2 regions of the Micromonospora peucetia genome follow, and region 1 is predicted to be linked to the other one. Evidence: riboswitches for the same ligand, from Rfam matches in the RefSeq annotation. Region 1 holds a riboswitch; the other holds the start of a gene.
The links. A riboswitch is a leader RNA that binds a small molecule or an ion and turns the genes downstream of it on or off. The one in region 1 is predicted to bind glycine.
Positions count from the first base shown of each region.

Region 2: linked by a shared signal. The riboswitch ahead of gcvP (aminomethyl-transferring glycine dehydrogenase) and the one ahead of gcvT (glycine cleavage system aminomethyltransferase GcvT) in region 1 are both predicted to bind glycine.

Region 1 is NZ_FMIC01000002.1:5,690,473-5,700,422, forward strand. Features, by position in the region: gene glyA (serine hydroxymethyltransferase) at 1-524, opposite strand, end outside; gene gcvH (glycine cleavage system protein GcvH) at 521-913, opposite strand; gene gcvT (glycine cleavage system aminomethyltransferase GcvT) at 945-2,072, opposite strand; glycine riboswitch at 2,117-2,210, opposite strand; glycine riboswitch at 2,211-2,303, opposite strand; gene GA0070608_RS25790 (collagenase) at 2,655-5,201, shown strand; gene GA0070608_RS25795 (FAD/NAD(P)-dependent oxidoreductase) at 5,280-6,671, opposite strand; gene GA0070608_RS25800 ((2Fe-2S)-binding protein) at 6,668-6,922, opposite strand; gene GA0070608_RS25805 (NAD(P)/FAD-dependent oxidoreductase) at 6,909-8,078, opposite strand; gene GA0070608_RS25810 (aminopeptidase P family protein) at 8,054-9,397, opposite strand; gene GA0070608_RS25815 (aldehyde dehydrogenase family protein) at 9,460-9,950, opposite strand, start outside.
Region 2 is NZ_FMIC01000002.1:5,498,218-5,508,167, forward strand. Features, by position in the region: gene GA0070608_RS24840 (nitric oxide synthase oxygenase) at 1-382, shown strand, start outside; gene GA0070608_RS24845 (globin domain-containing protein) at 386-1,609, shown strand; gene GA0070608_RS24850 (hypothetical protein) at 1,606-2,229, shown strand; gene GA0070608_RS24855 (NAD(P)H-binding protein) at 2,241-2,903, opposite strand; gene GA0070608_RS24860 (Sir2 family NAD-dependent protein deacetylase) at 3,017-3,883, shown strand; glycine riboswitch at 3,952-4,050, shown strand; gene gcvP (aminomethyl-transferring glycine dehydrogenase) at 4,125-6,983, shown strand; gene GA0070608_RS24870 (DUF5999 family protein) at 7,111-7,311, opposite strand; gene GA0070608_RS24875 (chorismate-binding protein) at 7,435-8,673, shown strand; gene GA0070608_RS24880 (dihydrofolate reductase family protein) at 8,993-9,643, shown strand; gene pip (prolyl aminopeptidase) at 9,749-9,950, opposite strand, start outside.

The DNA of each region.
Region 1 (9,950 bases):
CAGCCCGCCACGATCATCTTTGGCCGGTGCTCGTGCGCCAGCCGCTCGACCTCGTCCATGTCGACCAGGAAGCTCCCGGCGTCCACCTGGTAGCCCACCGCCCGGTACAGCCGGCCCGAGTAGTTGATCCGCATCCCGTGGGTCAGGTGACCGCCGTGCGCGAGGTCGAGCCCCAGGATGGTGTCCCCGGGGTCGAGCAGGGCCGCCATCACGGCGGCGTTGGCCTGGGAGCCGGAGTGCGGCTGCACGTTGGCGTACGCGGCGCCGAAGAGTCGCCTCGCCCGCTCGATCGCCAGACGCTCGATGGTGTCGACGTGCTCGCAGCCGCCGTAGTACCGCCGGCCCGGGTAGCCCTCCGCGTACTTGTTGGTGAGGACCGAGCCCTGTGCCTCGAGGACCGCCCGGGGCGCGAAGTTCTCCGAGGCGATCATGCCGAGGGTCTGCCGCTGCCGGCGCAGCTCGGCGGTGATCGCCTCGGCGATCTCCGGGTCGGCGTCGATCAGCCCCTGGTCGTGGACGGTCATGACGCGCCTCCGTTGTCGGTCTCGGTGAGGTGGGCGCGGTACTCGTCGGCCGTCATCAGCGGCGGCACGTCGGTCAGCCGGACCCTGAACAGCCAGCCCTCGACGTACGGGTCCGCGCCGATCAGGCCCGGGTCGGCGACGACGGCCTCGTTGGTGGCGACGATCTCGCCGCTCACCGGCATGTACAGCTCGGCCACCGACTTGGTGGACTCCACCTCGCCGCAGACCTCGCCGGCGGCCAGGTGGGTGCCGGGTTCGGGCAGCTCGGCGTAGATGACGTCGCCGAGCGCCGCGGCGGCGAACGCGGTGATGCCCACCGTCGCCGGCTCGGCCGTGTCGTCGATCCACTCGTGGTTCGTGCTGTAGCGCAGACGCGCGGGAACATCCATGTCCATCACTCCTCGCAGCGGGTGACGCGGGTCAGCGCGCACGGCGGTAGAACGGCAGCCGGGTGATCTCCACCGGCTCGGTGTCTCCTCGGATGACGACGCCCAGTCGGGACCGTGCCCCGACGGCGTCGGGGTGGACCCGGGCCAACGCGACGGGCCGGTTCAGCACCGGTGACAGTGCGCCGCTGGTGACCACGCCGACGGGTTCCGCCGTGCCGCCGTCGGCCAGCGCGACCACCGGATGGCCGGTCCGTGGCACGCGCCGTCCGGTTCCGGTGAGTCCGACCAGGACGGTGGCGGCGCCGGTGTCCCGGCGTTCGGCCAGTGCGGCCCGGCCGACGAAGTCCCCCGGCTTGGTGAAGGACACGACCCGGCCCAGTCCCGCCTCGAAGGGGGTGACACCGCGGTGCAGTTCGAAGCCGTACAGCGGCATCCCGGCCTCGATGCGCAGCGTGTCCCGGCAGGCCAGCCCGGCCGGCGTCAGCCCGTACGCGGCGCCGGCGGCGATCAGCTCCCGCCAGGTGTCGACCGCGTCGGCGGCCCGGACGAAGAACTCGAATCCGTCCTCGCCGGTGTATCCGGTGCGGGCGACGACCGCTGGCCGCCCGCCGACGTCCAGGTCGGCGGCGGTGTAGTACCCGAGGCGGGTCGACTCCGCGCCGACCACTGCCTCCACCGTGTCGGCGGCACGGGGCCCCTGCACGGCGATGATGGCCCGCTCGGTGGTGTGGTCGGTGACGGTCGCCCCGGGTCCGGCGCAGCGGGCGCGCAGTTCGGCCAGCGCGGTGCCGGTGTTGACGGCGTTGGTCACCAGCAGGTACCGGTCGGCGGCGAGCCGGTAGGCGACCAGGTCGTCGAGCACGCCGCCGGTCTCGTCGCAGAGCATGGTGTAGCGGGCGCGGCCCACCGGCACCGCCGACAGGTGCCCGACCAGCGCGTGGTCCAGTGCCGCCGGGGCCTGCGGCCCGGACACCTCGAGTTGTCCCATGTGGCTGAGGTCGAACAGGCCGGCGCGTTCGCGTACCGCGCGGTGCTCGGCGGTTTCGCTGCCGTAGCGCAACGGCATCGCCCAACCGGCGAAACCGGTGAACCGGGCGCCGAGTTCGGCGTGCGCGGCGTGCAGGGGTGGGTGGAGCAGGGTCGTCGGACTCTGGTGCATGGAGGACTCCCTCGTCCCGACGCGGTCGCGTCGTACGGTCGGTTGCCTCCCGCTCTGTCATGGACCTGAGAGCTTCGCCGCCGGGTGGCGGTTTGCACCGTGGGTGAGACGACGGATCGTCTGCTTTCCAGAGTTCGCCTCATCCGAGCGGTAACGGGGCCTGAGAGTTTCTTGGGAGTTTGCTCCTTCGGCGCCCCGACGGAAGATCGGGGTCTCTCCCGCGCGGATTCGAACGGCGTCTATGTAGTTGTGGGTCGCTCGCAGACCCTAGGCGAGCGGGCGAGCGGGTGTCAATGGTCACAGAGAGTGGTCATAACGCAACACATATAGAGGATGAACAATCCTTTACATGATGTGTGATGTGTGCCATTGTACTGGCCACCTGCGGCACAATGTCCGACCCGGATCGAAGGAGATCTACGCCGCAGCGCCCTCCGAAGAGGAGTAGACCGTCCGTCAAGCCGTGCCTCACCTGCGGAAACCCCCTCCCAGGCCAGCCTCGGCCACGGACCGGTGGACGGCCACCCCCACACCCCCACTCTCCGGCGCCAGGCCGGAGCACCGAACGCCAGGAGGCGATCCGTGAGAACCAGGAAGACACGAAATCGAGGCGGCTGGGCCGCCGTACCGCTCGCACTGGTGCTGGCGCTGGGGCTGAGCCCGCTGGCCCCCTCCGGCGCCGCGAACGCGGCGCCACCGGCGCGGCCGACCGGCGCCGCCCCGGCCGACGCCGGTGTCGGCTCCGGCACCGCCGACAAACACGTCCGGCGGGCACCGCTGCCGCTGAGCGAGCGGGCCCCGCTCCCCTCGTCCCGCGAGGAACTGCGCCGCGACTACGACCAGCCCGACGACGCCAAGCGGCCCGCCTCCCCGTCGATGCGCGGCCTGGCCGCCGCACCCTGCGCGGTCGCCGACTTCACCAGCCGGACCGGCAGCGCCCTGGTGCAACAGATCAAGGCGTCCACCACCGACTGCGTGAACACCCTGTTCAGCCTCTCCGGGAGCGACGCCTACCAGGCCTTCCGCGAGGCGCAGATGGCCAGCGTGGCATACGGGCTGCGGGACAACGCCGGCTCCTACGACGGCACCAACAGCACGGGTACCGCCCAACTCGTGCTGTACCTGCGGGCCGGCTACTACGTGCACTGGAACTACCCGTCCACGGTGGGCTCGTACGGCCCCACGCTGCGCACCGCAATCCGCGCCGGCCTGGACACGTTCTTCGCCAACAGCCGCTCCGGCGACGTGAACGACGCCAACGGCGAGGTGTTGGCCGAGGCGGTCACGCTGATCGACAGCGCCGAGGAGAACGCCCGCTACCTGTACATGGTGAAGCGGCTACTGACCGGCTACAACAGCTCGTACGACTCGTCGTGGTGGATGCTGAACGCGGTCAACAACGTCTACATCGTGCTGTTCCGGGGCCACCAGGTGCCCGAGTTCGTCAGCACCGTCACCGCCGACCCGAGTGTGGTGGACACGCTGTACGCCTTCGCCACCGGCAAACGGGCCCTGCTCGGCACCGACCGGGGCTACCTGGTCTCCAACGCCGGCCGGGAACTGGGCCGGTTCCTCCAGCACACCGCGTTGCGGTCCAAGGTGCGACCGCTGGCCCGGGGCCTGCTCGACCTGAGCGCGATCACCGGCCCCACCGCCGCGCTCTGGGTCGGCGTCGCCGAGATGACCGACTACTACGACAAGGCCAACTGCGCCTACTTCGACACCTGCAACCTCCAGGCGCGGCTGGCCGCCGTGATCCTGCCGATCACCTACACCTGCGGCAGCACCATCCGCATCCGCGCCCAGCAGATGACCTCGGCCGAGCTGGACCGGTCCTGCACCAGCATGCGCAACCAGGACGCGTACTTCCACTCGGTGGTGGCGGACAACGGCCCGGTCGCCGACGACCGCAACACCACGCTCGAAGTGGTGGTCTTCGACTCCAGCACCGACTACCAGACGTACGGCGGGCCGATGTTCGGCATCGACACGAACAACGGCGGCATGTACCTCGAAGGCGACCCGGCCGTCGCCGGCAACCAGCCACGGTTCATCGCGTACGAGGCGGAGTGGCTGCGCCCCACCTTCGAAATCTGGAACCTCAACCACGAGTACACCCACTACCTCGACGGTCGCTTCAACATGTACGGCGACTTCACCGACAACATCGCCACCCCCACCATCTGGTGGATCGAGGGCTTCGCCGAGTACGTGTCGTACTCGTACCGCCAGTTGACCTACAGCGCCGCGATCACCGAGGCAGGAAAGAAGACCTACCCGCTGCGTACGCTCTTCGACACCACGTACAGCCACGACAGCACCCGCGTCTACCGGTGGGGCTACCTGGCGGTGCGGTACATGCTCCAGTCGCACCGCGGCGACGTCACCACGCTGCTCGGGCACTACCGTACGGGCAACTGGAACGCCGCCCGTACGCTGCTGACCAGCACCATCGGCAGCCGCTACGACACCACCTGGTATGCCTGGCTGGACGCCTGCGCGGCCGGCAACTGCGGCGGCGGCACCAACCCGCCCGCCAACCAGGCCCCGGTCGCCGCGTTCACGTTCACCACCAACGGGCTGACCGCCACCTTCACCGACCGGTCGACCGACGCCGACGGCAGCATCGCCTCCCGCTCCTGGAACTTCGGCGACGGCAGCACCTCGACGGCGACCAACCCCACCAGGACCTACCAGGCCGCCGGCACGTACCCGGTCACGCTGACCGTAACCGACGACAAGGGCGCCACCGCCAGGACCTCACAGAACGTCACCATCACCGGCGGCCCCGCCCCGCTGCCCGAGTGCACCGGCGGCGACGTCCGGACGCTGGGCCGCAACTGCCAGCGCGGCGGCATCCAGGCCACCGCCGGCAACCTCTACTACCTCTACCTGCACGTTCCGGCCGGCACCACCAGCCTGAGGATCACCTCCTCCGGTGGCACCGGCGACGCCGACCTGTACTACAGCCCCAGCAGCTGGGCCACCACGAGCTCGTACACCCAGCGGTCGGTCAACACCGGCAACGGTGAGACGATCACGATCAGCAACCCGGCCGCCGGCTACCACTACGTCAGCCTGCACGCCAAACAAGCTTTCAGCGGGGTCACCGTGAAGTCGGAGTACTGACGCCGGCCAATGCGCACCCACGGCGTCGTCGGTCACCCTGGTGACCGGCGACGCCGCCGGCGGTCCGGTCCTCGGCGGTCACTCGTCGGCGGCGAGCTCGCCGAGCGTGACCGGCTGCGCCAGCGGACGGGACGCGTACCCGGTCAGGTCCGCCACGCTCGGCTCCCGGCCCGCTTCCCGCGCCGCCAGGCAGGCGGCGGCGTAGCCGCAGACCCGCCCCTGGCACCAGCCCATTCCGGCCCGGGTCAGCAGCTTCGCGCCCCGGGCGTCGCCGGCGGACAACTCCCGCACCGCCCGCCGGACCGCACCGGCGGGCACCTCCTCGCACCGGCAGACAAGCGTGTCGTCGTCGCACCAGTCCGGCCAGCCGGACGGTACGGGGTGCACCGCGTGCAGCGCCGCCGCGAACCGGCGCAGCCGGCGCCGGTCCCGCAGCAGGCGGTCGTGCCGGCGGGTCGACCAGGGCGGCGGACAGCCCAGGGAGAGCGCGACGGCACCCCCGGCGAGCTGCCCCTCCACCAGCGCCAGGTCGGCGCCGCCGACGCCGGTGACCTCACCGGCGGCGTACACGCCCGGTACCGACGTCGCCTGGGCCGGATCGACGGCCAGCACCAGGCTGCCGTCGGAGTCCAGCCGGGTCGCGCAGCCCAGGGCCACGGCCAGTTCCAGCTGCGGGGTGAACCCGAAGCCCACCGCGAGGCCGTCGCACCGCACCTCGGTCCCGGTACCGGCCAGCACGGTGCCACCGGGACCGACCGGGGCGACGGTCACCCCGGTCAGGTGGTCGGTGCCGTGCGCGGCCACCACCGCCGTCCGGCGGTGGTAGGGCACCCGGTGCCGGAGCATCCGCCAGCCGTACCGGCCGGCCTCGGCGAGCTTGCCGGCCGCGCCCAGGACCGGGCGGAGTTGGCGGGCGTACCCGATCGGGTCGTTCGCCTCGTAGACGCCGACGACGGTGCTGCCCGCCTCGGCGAGGCCGGTCGCGACCGGTAGCAGGAACGGTCCCGTCCCCGCCACCACGATCCGCCGCGCGAAACTCACCCCCTGGCCCTTGAGCAGGGCCTGGGCGCCACCTGCGGTGACCACCCCGGGCAGGTCCCAGCCCGGGAACGGCACGACCCGGTCGTGGGCGCCGGTGGCGATGACCAGCCGGCGCCCGTGCAGCACCTGCGATCGGGTGTGCACGGTGAACTCCGGGCCGGCGGAGCCCTCCCCGCAACGGGCTTCGACGAACCAGACGGCGGCATCGGTCCGGTGGTCGACCCCGTCGAGCTGCTCCCGCAGCCGGGCGAACGTCGACCAGTCGTGGTGGCCGCGCCCGTCCGCGTCGGACCGGTGCCGCCAGAACTGTCCACCCGGTCGGGGCCCGGCGTCCAGCACCGCCACCCGGCAGCCGGCCCGCGCCGCCCCGGCAGCCGCGGCCAGCCCGGCCGGTCCGGCACCGACCACCACCACGTCGTACCCGGTCACGCCCGCTCCCCGCCGTCGTCGTCGGTCTCGACCACGTCCCCGGGGCGGGCGAGCAGCAGGCAGGCCCGCTGGGACGGTACGCCGTTGACGCGGACCAGGCAGTCGAAGCAGATCCCGATCCCGCAGAAGATCCCCCGGGGCCGGTCGCCGATCCGGGTGCGTCGCCACGAGCGGACACCGGCGGCGAGCAACGCGGCGGCGATCGTTCGTCGCCCGTCGGTGGGGATCGGACGGCCGTCAAAGGTGAACATCGTGACGCTCCGGGGCGAATGGTCGTAGGTCCACGTCGGGGAGACGGCCGGTCAGCAACGCCGCGACGGCATGCCCGGTGGCCGGGGCGAGACCGATTCCGGCACCCTCGTGGCCGGTGGCGTGGTACAGGCCCGGCACCCGCGGATCGGCGCCGATCATCGGCAGGTGGTCGGGGCTGTACGGCCGGAATCCCCGGTAGGCGCGGATCGCCGAGACCCGGCCCAGGACCGGGAAGAGCCGGACCGCTCCCGCCGCCAGCCGGCGCAGCGCCGGCAGCGGGACGGTCCGGTCGAATCCCACCCGTTCCCGGGTGGAGCCGATCAGGATGGTGCCCGCCCTGGTGCCCTCGACCACCGGGGACACCTCCAGGTCCCCGGTGCTGCGTCCCACGTTGGCGACGTAGCCGGCCGCGTACACCTTGTGCCGGACCAGCGGCGGCAGCGCCTCGGTGACCAGGACGAAGCCGCGCCGGGGCAGGATCGGCAACCCGACGCCGGCCAGGGCGGCGACCTCACCGGCCCAGACCCCGGCGGCGTTGACCACCATCGTGGTGGGCAACGGTCCCCGGTCGGTCAGCACGCCCCGGACCGCTCCGGCGGCGTCGCGTCGTACGCCGACGACCGTGGTCCCGGTCAGCACCCTGACCCGGGCCGCGCGCAGCAGGTGGGCGGCGGCCAGCATCGGGTGCACCTGCATGTCCTGCGGGTAGCGCACCCCGCCGGTGAGATCCCGGGCCAGGTGTGGCTCGTGGTCGGGTAACTCGTCGGCGGGGACCTCGTACGCCTCGACCCCGGCGGCGCGCTGGCTCGCGGCGAACGCCCGCAGCGCGGCGTGTTCCGCCGGCGAGGCGGCCACCACCAGTCCGCCCTTGTGTTCCAGCTCGATGCGTTCCCCACCGAGCGTGTCCCCGAGCTCCCGCCACAGCTCGACGGAGTGCCGGGCCAACGTCAGCTCCGGCCCGGGCGGCTTGTCGGAGACGAGGATGTTGCCCTCGCCGGCTCCGGTGGTGCCGGTGGCCACTCCGCCCCGGTCGACCACGGTCACCGTGAGGCCGGCGCGGGCGGCGTAGTAGGCGCAGGCGACGCCGACCATTCCCGCCCCGATGACGACGACGTCCGCGCCGGCGGCGGTCATGAACTGATGCGGTGCATCCACGCCTCGACGTCGTCCGCGCGGCGGGGCAGGTCGTCGGAGAGCATCCGGTATCCGTCCTCGGTGATCAGGACGTCCTCCTCGATACGCATCCCCAGCCCGCGCAGTTCGGCGGGGAGGAGTTCGTCGTCGGGCTGGAAGTAGAGTCCCGGCTCCACCGTCAGCACGTGACCGGCCGCGAGCCGGCCGTCCAGGTAGGTGCCGGACCGGGCAGCGGCGCAGTCGTGCACGTCCAGGCCGAGCATGTGGCCCGATCCGCACAGGGTCCACCGGCGGTGCAGGCCGGAGTCCTCGGCCAGCGCCTGCTCCGGCGAACAGGGCAGCACCCCGAGGTCCGCCAGCCCGTGGACCAGCACGGTCATCGCCGCCTGGTGGAACGCCCGGAACTCCACGCCCGGTCGCAGGCACTCCAGCGCGGCGTCGTTGGCCTGCCGGCACAGCTCGTACAGGTCCCGCTGCAACGGAGTGAACCGGCCGGAGACCGGCAGCACCCGGGTGATGTCGGCGGTGTACAGGGACCGGGTCTCCGCCCCGGCGTCGAGCAGCAGCAGGTCGCCGTCGCGGATCGGCCCGTCGTTGTCGATCCAGTGCAGGGTCGCCGCGTGCGCGCCGGCCGCCACGATCGACTGGTAGCCGACGTCGTTGCCCTCCAGCCGGGCGCGCTGCCAGAACACCCCCTCCAGATACCGCTCGGAGGTACGCATCGCCATCGGCAGCGCCCGGACCATGTCCTCGAAGCCCCGGGTCGTGATCGCCACCGCCTGCTCCAGTTGGCCGATCTCCCAGTCGTCCTTGACCAGGCGTAGCTCGGACAGCACCGTGTCGAGCTCCGGGTCGCCGGCCCCGGCGGGCAGGAACGCGTCGACGCTCCGGTCGACGCCGCGCAGCACCCGGGTCGGTGCGTCCGCCCCGGCCAGCGTCGACTCCAGTTCGGCGATGTGCCGGGTCGGCAGGGCCAGCCGCCGGCGGCTCTCCCCCAGGGTGGGGCGCCGGCCGGCCCACAGCTCGCCGTAGACCCGGTCCCGGAAGAACTCGCCGTCCTTGCGGTCGGAGCGGGGACGCAGGAACAGCGTGGCGTCCCCGTCGGGTTCGATCACCAGGACCCCGTCGGAGGACTGGTCGCCGGTCAGCCAGGTGTAGGCGGAGTGGGGCCGGAAGCGGAAGTTCTGGTCGTTGGAGCGCTGCTTGTAGCCACCGGCGGGAACCACGAGCCGCTCCCCGGCGTACAGGTCGTGCAGTCGTGCGCGCCGCGCCGCGGCCCAACTGGCAACCTCGTCCTCCGGCAGGTCGTACTGCTCGGTGTCCGCCCAGCCGGACAGCATGAACTCCTCCAGCGCGGGGCTGACCGGCAGGTCGTGGCTGCCGGTACGCAGGTCGGCGCGGGTCACAGGGCCTCCTTGGCGGGGTGGGACGGTGGGGTGGGCCGGGTCGGTCGCGGCGGTGCCGCGAAGGTGACGGTACGAACCGAGGTGTAGAAGTGCAGGGCGGCGGCCCCCTGTTCACGCGGGCCGTAGCTGGACGCCTTCTCGCCGCCGAACGGCGCGTGGAAGTCCACTCCGGTGGTCGGCGCGTTGACCCGGATCAGGCCGGTGTCGACCCCGCGTACGGCGTCGAGCAGCGCGCCGACGTCGTGGCCGTGCACCGAGGTGACCAGCCCGTACCGCACGTCGTTGACCAACTCGACGGCGCTGGCCAGGTCCGGCGCGGCCAGGATGGTGGCCAGTGGGCCGAAGGTCTCCTCCCGGGCCACCGGGTGCGCGGGGTCGATCCGGTCGATCAGCACGGGCGCGACGAAGAAGCCGTCATCGGCGGTCGGGCCGCCCGTGCCGCCGGTGAGTATCCGCGCCCCGCTCGCCCGCGCCGCCTCGACGGCAC
Region 2 (9,950 bases), 190 kb from region 1:
GGTGGCGCGGGGGTTGGGGTTGGACACCTCGCGGGAGGACACGCTGTGGCGGGAGCACGCGGTTCTGGTCATCAACCAGGCGGTGTTGCACTCGTTCCGTTTGGCGGGGGTGCGGATGTCGGATCCGCACACGGAGTCGGAGTTGTTCATGACGTTCTGCGCGCAGGAGGAGCGGGCGGGTCGGCCGGTGCACGGTGACTGGTCGTGGCTCAACGGCAGTGTGGGGTGGGCGGCGTTGCACGCGGTGCATCACCGCTACTACGACACCCGGGTGCCGAACCCCAACCTGTGGCAGACCGATCGTGTGTACGGTTCGGCGGGCGCTGCGCCGTTGACGCTGCGGCAGCGGCACGATGTGGCCCGTCTGCGGGAGGCTTACTGAGGCATGGATGTCGTGGCGTTGCGCCAGAGCTGGGCCCAGTTCTCGGTCGCCGGTGCAGAGGCGGCGAAGTATTTCTATGCGACGTTGTTTCTGATCGCGCCCGAGACGCGCGCGATGTTCCCGACGAACATGCAGTACCAGCAGGACAAGTTACTGGCGGCGTTGGGGCATATGGTCACCCACGTCGATGACGAGCGGGTGGTGACGGCGTTCGCACAGCGGTTGGGTGCCGATCATCGGCGGTTCCAGGGTGAGGACGGGCAGGGCCGGCCGGTGCCGTTGGCGCAGTGCCACTACGTCTGGGTCGGGCAGGCGTTGCTGGCGACGTTGGAGCGGTTCCTGGGTCCACGGTGGACGCCGGGGCTGCGGGACGAGTGGGCTGCGGCGTACGAGTTGGTGGCGCGGTTGATGCTCACCGGTGCGGCGGAGGCGGAGCAGACGTCGCCGCCGTACTGGGAGGCGGAGGTCCTGGCGGTGTGGCGGCGACGGGCCGACGTGTGTGTGTTCACGGTCCGTCCGAACTATCTGTGCGAGTACCTGCCGGGGCAGTCGCTGCCGGTGCAGGTGCCGCAGTTGCGGACGTGGCGGTATCTGTCGCCGGCGAACGCGCCGCGCACGGACGGGACGATCGAGTTCCATGTGCGGGCGGCGGGTCGGTTCTCCACGCATCTGGTCCGAAAGCTGCGTGAGGGTGACCGGGTGCTGCTGGGCTCGCCGGTGGGCACGGCGTTGTCGTCGTACGACCGGTCGCCGGATTTGCCGTTGCTGCTGGTGGCGGGGGGCACGGGGGTGGCGCCGCTGCGGGCGGTGGTGGAGGCGTTGCGGCGGGGGCCGGGTCGGGCGACGACGTTGGTGGTGGGGGGAAGGACCCCGGACGACCTGTACGACGACTGGGCGTTGCGGGAGTTGGTTTCGACCGCGCCGGGGCAGTCGTGGCAGCCTGGTGGGTGGCTGCGGTACGTCCCGACGGTGGAGTCGGGCTGGCAGTGGCAGGGGGCGGTGGGCACAGCCGGTGACACGGCGGTGCGGTTGGGTCCGTGGCGGGACACCGATGTGCTGGTGTGCGGCAGTCCGGAGATGACCAGGGCGACGGTTGCCATCCTGACGGTGTCGGGGGTGCCGCCGGAGCGGATCCTGGCGGAGAGTTTCCACCATTCCCTCTATCCCCCTCTGGCAGGTGCGGCTGTCGCCGCGCCGGACGACTTCAGTTGGACGGGTGCCCGATGAGCATCGATCACGGTGACCGGGTCGCCGATGCGCACGGTGAGTTGAGCCGGGCGGTGGGTGCGTTGGAGGCGCGCCGGTTCCGGGGTGGCTGGTGGTTGTCCGCCGACGAGGTCGCCGGCCTGGCCCGGTCGGCTGGCGAGCGGGCGGCGTTGCTGGACGGTGAGGTGGATCGGCTGCGGCGGGAGAATGAGGGCCTGGCGCGGCAGGTGGAGATGTTGCGTCACGGCGCGTTGCCCAGCACTGCCCCGCAGGGCCCGGACCCGATGATGATCGAGTTGGCGGTGCGGGCGCAGGACGAGGCGAACCGGACGATCGGTGAGGCCAGCGTGGAGGGCGCGGAGATCATCGCCGAGGCGCGGCGGCAGGCCGACGAGATCATCGCCGAGGCGCAGGCAGCGGCCGGGGGCGTCGGCCCGCAGGGGGCGCGGGGCGGGGAGTTGCCGCGGCAGGTACGGGAGTTGGAGGACCGGCACGCGGCGTTGGTGTCTGCGGTGGCGACGGCCCAACAGCATCTGGAACGGTGGCAGGTGTATCTGTCGGAGCAGTCGGAGCAGTTGCGGGCCGACGCGGCGGCGGCCGGGGCGGTCGGCGCGCAACTGCGCGCCGTGCTCGGCGGGTAGCGGCGCCGGGGTCAGCGCCGGTCGACGGCGGCGATGGCGTCGGCGATGGTGGTGTCGCCGTCGACGAGTTCCAGGATCCGGCCGGCGGTGCCCGGGTGGTAGAGCAGGGCGACCAGTACCCGGGCGACGTCGGTGCGGGTGACGGCGGCGCCCGCTGGGGCGTGCCGGGTGAGGGTGATGCGCCCGGTGGGCGGGTCGTCGGTGAGTCGGCCGGGGCGCAGGATCGTCCAGTCGAGGTCGCGGCCGGTCAGGTCGTCCTCGGCGGCTTTTTTCGCCCGCAGGTACGCGGCGAACACCTCGTCGGTGCCGGCGGGTGCTTCGCCCTCGACTCCCACGGACGACAGCAGCAGGTAGCGGCGGACGTCGGCGCGCTCGGCGGCGTCGGCGAGCAGGACGGCGGCGGCCCGGTCGACGGTGTCCTTGCGGGCGGCACCGCTGCCGGGGCCGGCGCCGGCGGCGAAGAGGACTGCGTCGGCGCCGTGGAGGTGGTCGGCGAGTTCGTCGACGCCGACGTGTTCGAGGTCGGCCACGACGGGGTGGGCGCCGGCGGCACGCAGCGCGGCGGCGTGGTCGGGGTTGCGGATCAGGCCGACGGCGGTGTCGCCACGTCCGGCGAGTTCGCGGTGGGTCAGCTGGGCGATCTTGCCGTGTCCTCCGGCGGTGACGACGCGCATACTGCCCAACCTAGCTGCCGCGCCGGTGCGGTGCGGACGGTCGGCGGCAGCCGTCGGTGTTCGCCGGTGGGCGGTGTTCGCCGTGGGGCGGTGGCCTGAGGCAGCATGGACGGGTGACGGAGACGGTCGACGCGGTGGCCCGCCTGGTGGCCGGCGGTGGTGTCGTGGTGTTGAGCGGGGCGGGCCTGTCCACCGAATCGGGCATCCCGGACTACCGGGGGCCCAGTGGCGTGGCGCGGCGGCACACCCCGATGACGTACCAGGTGTTCACGCGGGACGCGCAGGCGCGGCGGCGCTACTGGGCGCGTAGCCATCTGGGGTGGCGGGTGATCGCGCGGTCGGCCCCGAACGAGGGACACCGGGCGGTGGCGCGGCTGCAACGTGGCGGGCTGGTCGACGGGATCATCACGCAGAACGTGGACGGGCTGCACACCGCTGCGGGCAGCCCTCAGGTGGTGGAGTTGCACGGGCGTCTCGACGAGGTGGTGTGCCTGGGCTGCGGCAACCGGACGTCGCGGGAGGAGTTGGACCGGCGGCTGCGGGAGGCGAACCCGACGTTCGGCGCGCGGGTCACGGCGGTCAACCCGGACGGTGACGTGGATCTCGCCGACGACGAGGTGGCCGGGTTCCGTACGGTCGACTGCACGTTCTGCTGTGGCGGCATGCTGAAGCCGGACGTGGTGTTCTTCGGCGAGACGGTGCCGGCGCAGCGGGTGGCCCGCTGTTTCGGCCTGGTGGCGGGGGCGCGGCTGCTGCTGGTGCTGGGGTCGTCGTTGACGGTGCTGTCGGGTCGCCGGTTCGTGCTGCGCGCGGCGAAGCTGGGTATTCCGGTGGTGATCGTCAACCAGGGGCCGACCCGGGGCGACGGGTATGCGATGTTGACCGTCGACGCGCCGCTGGGCCGGCTGCTGCCGGCGCTGGCCGATCGGGCGGTCGGTGGGGGTGAGGTGCCGGTGGGGCTGATGGGCGTCGGCCGGTAGCGGCCCCGGCGTCGGGGGGTAGGACCTTCGGCGGGCGACCCGGCGCTGGTAGCGTTGACCATGCCGGTAGTACCCACGTGGGAGAGACCGCCCAGCAGCATCTCAGGCGGCGCCGAAGGGGCAAATCCTCCCCGGAACCTCTCAGGCAAAAGGACCTCGTGGGCAGGCACTGTGGAGCGCCTCGCGGGTGCGACAGAGGGGGAGGCCGACCTGTCGACCTCGCCCCACGGGAGCGCCGCCCATGACCACAGAGCAGTTCGCCGCCCGCCACATCGGTCCCGATCCGGACGACGAGCGCCGGATGTTGGAGATCGTCGGTTACGGCTCGATCGACGAGCTGATGGATGCGGCGATCCCCGAGGTGATCCGCTGGCACGGCACGCTGGATCTGCCGGAGCCGGCCAGCGAGCACGACGCCCTCGCCGAGCTGCGGGCCCTGGCGGCCCGTAACGCCGTCGCGGTGTCGATGATCGGTCTGGGTTACCACGGCACCCACACTCCGGCGGTGATCCGCCGCAACGTGCTGGAGGATCCGGCCTGGTATACGGCGTACACGCCGTACCAGCCGGAGATCAGCCAGGGCCGGCTGGAGGCGTTGCTGAACTTCCAGACCATGGTCACCGACCTGACCGGGCTGGCCACCGCGAACGCGTCGATGCTCGACGAGGGCACCGCGGCGGCCGAGGCGATGACCCTGGCCCGTCGGGCGTCGAAGAGCCGGAGTCCGGTGTACGTGGTCGACGCCGACACCCTGCCGCAGACCATCGCGGTGATCGCCAGCCGGGCCGAGCCGCTCGGTATCGACGTGCGGATCGTCGACGTCGAGCGCGACGAGTTGCCGGCGGAGTTCTTCGGTCTGCACCTGCAGTACCCGGGGGCGTCCGGGGCGGTGCGCGACCAGGCGGGTCTGGTCGCCGCGGCGCACGCCGTCGGGGCGCTGGTGACCGTCGCGGCGGACCTGCTGGCCCTGACGTTGCTGCGGGCGCCGGGGGAGGTCGGCGCCGACATCGCCGCCGGCACCACGCAGCGGTTCGGCGTACCGATGGGCTTCGGTGGGCCGCACGCCGGTTATCTGGCGGTACGGGCGGGGTTGGAGCGGATGCTGCCCGGCCGGCTGGTCGGGGTGTCGCGCGACGCGGACGGCAACCCGGCGTACCGGCTGGCGTTGCAGACCCGTGAGCAGCACATCCGGCGGGAGAAGGCGACCAGCAACATCTGCACCGCGCAGGTGCTGCTCGCCGTGATGGCCGGCATGTACGCCGTCTACCACGGTCCGGACGGGCTGCGGGAGATCGCCCGCCGTACCCATGACATGGCGGCCCGGTTGGCGGCGGCGCTGCGGGGTGTGGACGGCGTCGAGGTGGTCCACGACGCGTTCTTCGACACCGTCCTGGTGCGGGTTGCCGGTGGCGCCGAGGCGGTCGTCGCCGAGGCCGCCGCGCGGGGCGTGAACCTGCGGCTGGTCGACGCCGACCATGTGGGGGTGTCGTGCGACGAGACGACCACCCCCGCCCACCTGCGCAAGGTGCTCGACGCGTTCGGGGCCACGACCGGTGGGCGGCCGGTGGGTGTGGCGCCGGCGTGGTGGGACGCGCCGGTCGGGGGCGCGTTGCCGGCGGCGCTGGCCCGCACGTCGGATTTCCTCACCCACGTGGTGTTCCGCAGCCACCATTCGGAGACGGCGATGCTGCGCTACCTGCGGCGGTTGTCGGACTTCGACTACGCCCTGGACCGGGGAATGATTCCGCTCGGTTCGTGCACGATGAAGCTCAACGCCACCACCGAGATGGAGCCGGTGAGTTGGCCGGAGTTCGCCCACGTGCACCCGTTCGCGCCGGACGCGCAGACCACCGGCTACCGGGAGATGATCGCCCAGTTGGAGGGGTGGCTGGCGGAGGTGACCGGCTACGACGCGGTCAGCGTGCAGCCCAACGCCGGTTCGCAGGGTGAGTTGGCGGGTCTGCTGGCGATCCGCGCCTATCACCGGGACCGGGGTGAGGGGCACCGGGACGTGTGCCTGATCCCGTCGTCGGCGCACGGCACCAACGCGGCCAGCGCGGTGATGGCCGGCATGCGGGTCGTCGTGGTGGGCTGTGACGACGGGGGCAACGTCGACCTGGTGGACCTCGACGCGAAGATCGACAAGCATCGGGACGCCCTCGCGGCGATCATGGTGACGTATCCGTCGACGCACGGGGTGTACGAGACGGGCATCGCGTCGCTGTGCGCGAAGGTCCACGACGCCGGCGGTCAGGTGTACGTCGACGGGGCGAACCTCAACGCGCTGGTCGGGTTCGCCAAGCCGGGGAAGTTCGGGGCGGACGTGTCGCATCTGAACCTGCACAAGACGTTCTGCATTCCGCACGGCGGTGGCGGGCCGGGGGTGGGTCCGGTGGCGGTGCGGGCGCATCTGGCGCCGTTCCTGCCGGGCGATCCGCTGGGCGTGCACGTCGATGGCCGGCCGGCGATCTCGGCGGCGAAGTACGGGTCGGCGGGGATCCTGCCGATTCCGTGGGCGTACCTGCGGATGATGGGTGCGGCGGGGCTGGCCCGGGCCACCGGGGTGGCGGTGCTGGCGGCGAACTACGTGGCCGCGCGGCTGCGTGGGCACTTCCCGGTGCTGTACGCGGGCAACAAGGGCCTGGTGGCGCACGAGTGCATCCTGGACCTGCGGCCGTTGGCGAAGGCGACCGGGGTGAGCGTGGACGACGTGGCGAAGCGGTTGATCGACTACGGGTTCCACGCGCCGACGATGTCGTTCCCGGTGGCGGGGACGCTGATGGTGGAGCCCACCGAGAGCGAGGACCTGGCCGAGCTGGACCGGTTCTGCGACGCGATGATCGCCATCCGGGCGGAGATCGACGCGGTGGGGTCGGGGCAGTGGCCGGCCGGCGACAACCCTCTCGCCAACGCCCCGCACACGGCGGCGATGGTGTCGGCCGACGAGTGGGCGCACCCGTACCCGCGGTCGGTGGGCGCGTACCCGGGTGGGGTGGATCGGGCCGGGAAGTACTGGCCGCCGGTGCGGCGGGTCGACGGCGCGTACGGCGACCGGAACCTGGTGTGTTCCTGCCCGGCGCCGGAGGCGTTCGAGAGCTGACGTGGCGTGACGCCGGGGCGGGTCGTGGTGCCGCCCCGGCGGGTGCGCCGACCTGGGCGGGGGGTGTCCCGACCGGGGGACTAGCCTGGATCGACGCGGATAGAAGTGCGTTACGGAGCGTTACAGGTTAGGCGACGAGGGCGTGTCGGGCCGGGCCGCGGTGCGGGGCGATGCTGCTGCCGTCGGGGAGTAGTTCGCCGGTGTCCTCGAAGACGATGACACCGTTGCAGAGCAGGCTCCAGCCCTGTTCAGGGAAGCAGGCGAGGACTCGGGCGGCTTCCCGGTCGGTCATTTCGGCGGAGGGGCAGGTGGGTTGGTGCTGGCACATCGGGATCTCCGGACTGTGGGGGCACTGTGTCATGGTTCACATGACCAGTGACGCACAGTACCAAGCGAAAGTGGCCTGCATCGAGCAGGTATACGCATGGTTTATTGGAAATCCACTGAACGGATGAGGGCGAATGGGCCGGACGGTGTGGAAGCGCTCCCAGGGCTAGGGGTCGACCCGCCGGGGGCGCCGGCCGGCTGCCGCCGCGTCCGCGTCGAGCGGGCCCGGTGGGAGTGGCGCCCCACCGACGGCGGGGACCCGGCAGTACGGGTCGAGGAGTTCCTCGCCGCGTACGGCCTGCCGCTGCACGACCTGGCCCGCCCCGCCCCCGGCCACGACCCGGCCGGGGTGTGCGGGGCCGCCCTCTACGTCTCCGCCGCCGCCGGCGCGGCCCTGGTCGGCGCGCCGGCCGGCGCGGCCAACCCCGCCCCCGCGCTGCCGGAGGTGGCCGTGGTCGTCTACGGCCACGGCCCGGCCGCGCCGCAGCCGGCCGCACCGCCCGGCGCGCCGTGGTGGCTCGGTGACTGGGCGGAGAGCTGGACACCCCGCCAGCACGCCGACGCCGTGGCGTCGGTCCGCGCGGCGATCGGCCGCGGCGACGTCTACCAGGTCAACGTCGTCGGCCATGCCCGCGCCCGCTACGCCGGCGACCCGCTGCCGGCCCTGGGCCGGCTGGCCGCGCTGCCCGGTGCCCGCTACGGCGGCACCCTCACCGGAGCGGGCTGGGCGATCGGTTGCGCGAGCCCGGAAACCCTGGTGGAGCTGGCCGCCGGGCGGCTGATCACCAGACCGATCAAGGGCACCCGGCCGGCCACCGTCGCCGGCCGCGCCGAGTTGCTCGCCTCGGCCAAGGAACGCGCCGAGCACGTGATGATCGTCGACCTGGAGCGCAACGACCTGGCCCGCGTCGCCCGCACCGGCAGCGTGCGGGTCGACGAACTGTTCGCCGTACGCCGGTGGTGCGACCTGTGGCAGGCGGAGTCGACGGTGTCCGCGGCGGTCGCCGAGGGGCTCGGTCTGGCGGACCTGCTGCGGGCGGTCTGCCCCGGTGGCTCGGTCACCGGCGCCCCGAAGCTCGCCGCCCTGGACCGGATCGCCGCGCTGGAGCCGATCGGGCGGGGCGCCAGCATGGGCGCGCTCGGCTGGATCGCCCCGGGGCGCATCGACCTGGGCCTGACCATCCGCACCGCGGCGGTGGACGCCGACCGGGTGCACGTGTGGGCCGGTGGGGGCATCACCTGGGGCAGCGATCCCGACGCCGAGGTCGCCGAGGCGGCTGCGAAGAGCGCCCCGGTGCGCGCCGCGCTGGCAGCTCACCGGATGCCGGCCGCGGATGCCTCGGCGCCCACCGCGACGGATTGAACGCCGGCTGCCAGCCGGCCGACCCCGTGGTCCGGCCGGCCGCCCGGCGCCGTGGTGGTGCCCCTCTTGTTCAGCTCCGCGTCGACCCTGGTGAGCGCCTGCGAAGGAACAAGGCTGCGGTGATCCTGCCCTCGGCCAGCATGGCCTGCGACCCCCGCGCGGGGCATCCGTCGACCCTGGCGAACTAGCCGACGAGAGTGTTTGTCTTGACAAGATAATCTGTCGGTAGGAGGCTTCAGGTGTGCGGTGCTCCTCTGGAGGTACCCACACCGCATTCGTGGGTTGCGCGATGGCGCGGACCTTTCAGGGAGGGGCAGTCATGGAGATCAGCGTCCACACCTTCGTTAGCCTCGACGGGGTCATGCAGGGCCCGGGCGGGGCCGAGGAGGACACCAGCAGCGGCTTCACGCGCGGGGGCTGGCTCGTGCCGCACAGCGGAGACGGTCAGCTCGACGCCGTCGACGGGTGGTTCCGGCAGGCCGACGCCTTCCTGCTGGGACGCCGCACCTTCGACATGATGCGCGGCTACTGGACGCAGGTCACCGACCCCGACAACCTGGTGGCCACCGCCCTCAACACCTGGCCGAAGTACGTCGTCAGCAACACCCTCTCCGACGCCGACGCGGCCTGGGGGAACACCACCGTGCTGCGCGGCGGCGACATCGTCGAGCAGGTGCGACGGCTCAAGGGCCAGCCGGGTGGCGAGCTCCAGGTGCACGGCAGCTGGCAGTTGGCGCGAGCCCTGCACGACGCGGGGCTCGTCGACACCTACCGGCTGCTGCAGTTTCCCGTCGTCGTCGGCGACGGCAAGCGCCTGTTCGCCGACGGTGCCGCCCCGGCGACCTACCGGATCACCGGGTCGGAGGTGTTGGGCGGGGGCGCGGTCTCCCTCACCCTGCGCCAGGCCGGGTTCGACACCACCGGCGCCGGCGAGTTTGTCGTGCGCGACGGCAGGGAGGCCGTCGCGTGAACCGGGCACGCCGGTCGCCGGCCACCTGAGGGCTGGGGCAACCGGCGTCCGGGGCAGGGCATCGCCACCGGGGCCGGCCGAGGGGTGGCGCCGCCGGGCGCGCACTCAGCGGCGGTCGGCGAAGTCGTCCAGTGCCGCCACGACCCGCTCGGCCATGCCGTTGCCGGAGCCGTGCCCGGCGGCGTTCAGCAACTCCAGGCGGGCGTCGGGCCACGCCTGCGCCAGTTGCCATGGAATGTCCGACGGGCTGCTGATGTCGAGGCGACCGTGCAGCAGCACGCCGGGAATCCCGGCCAGTCGTCCCGCG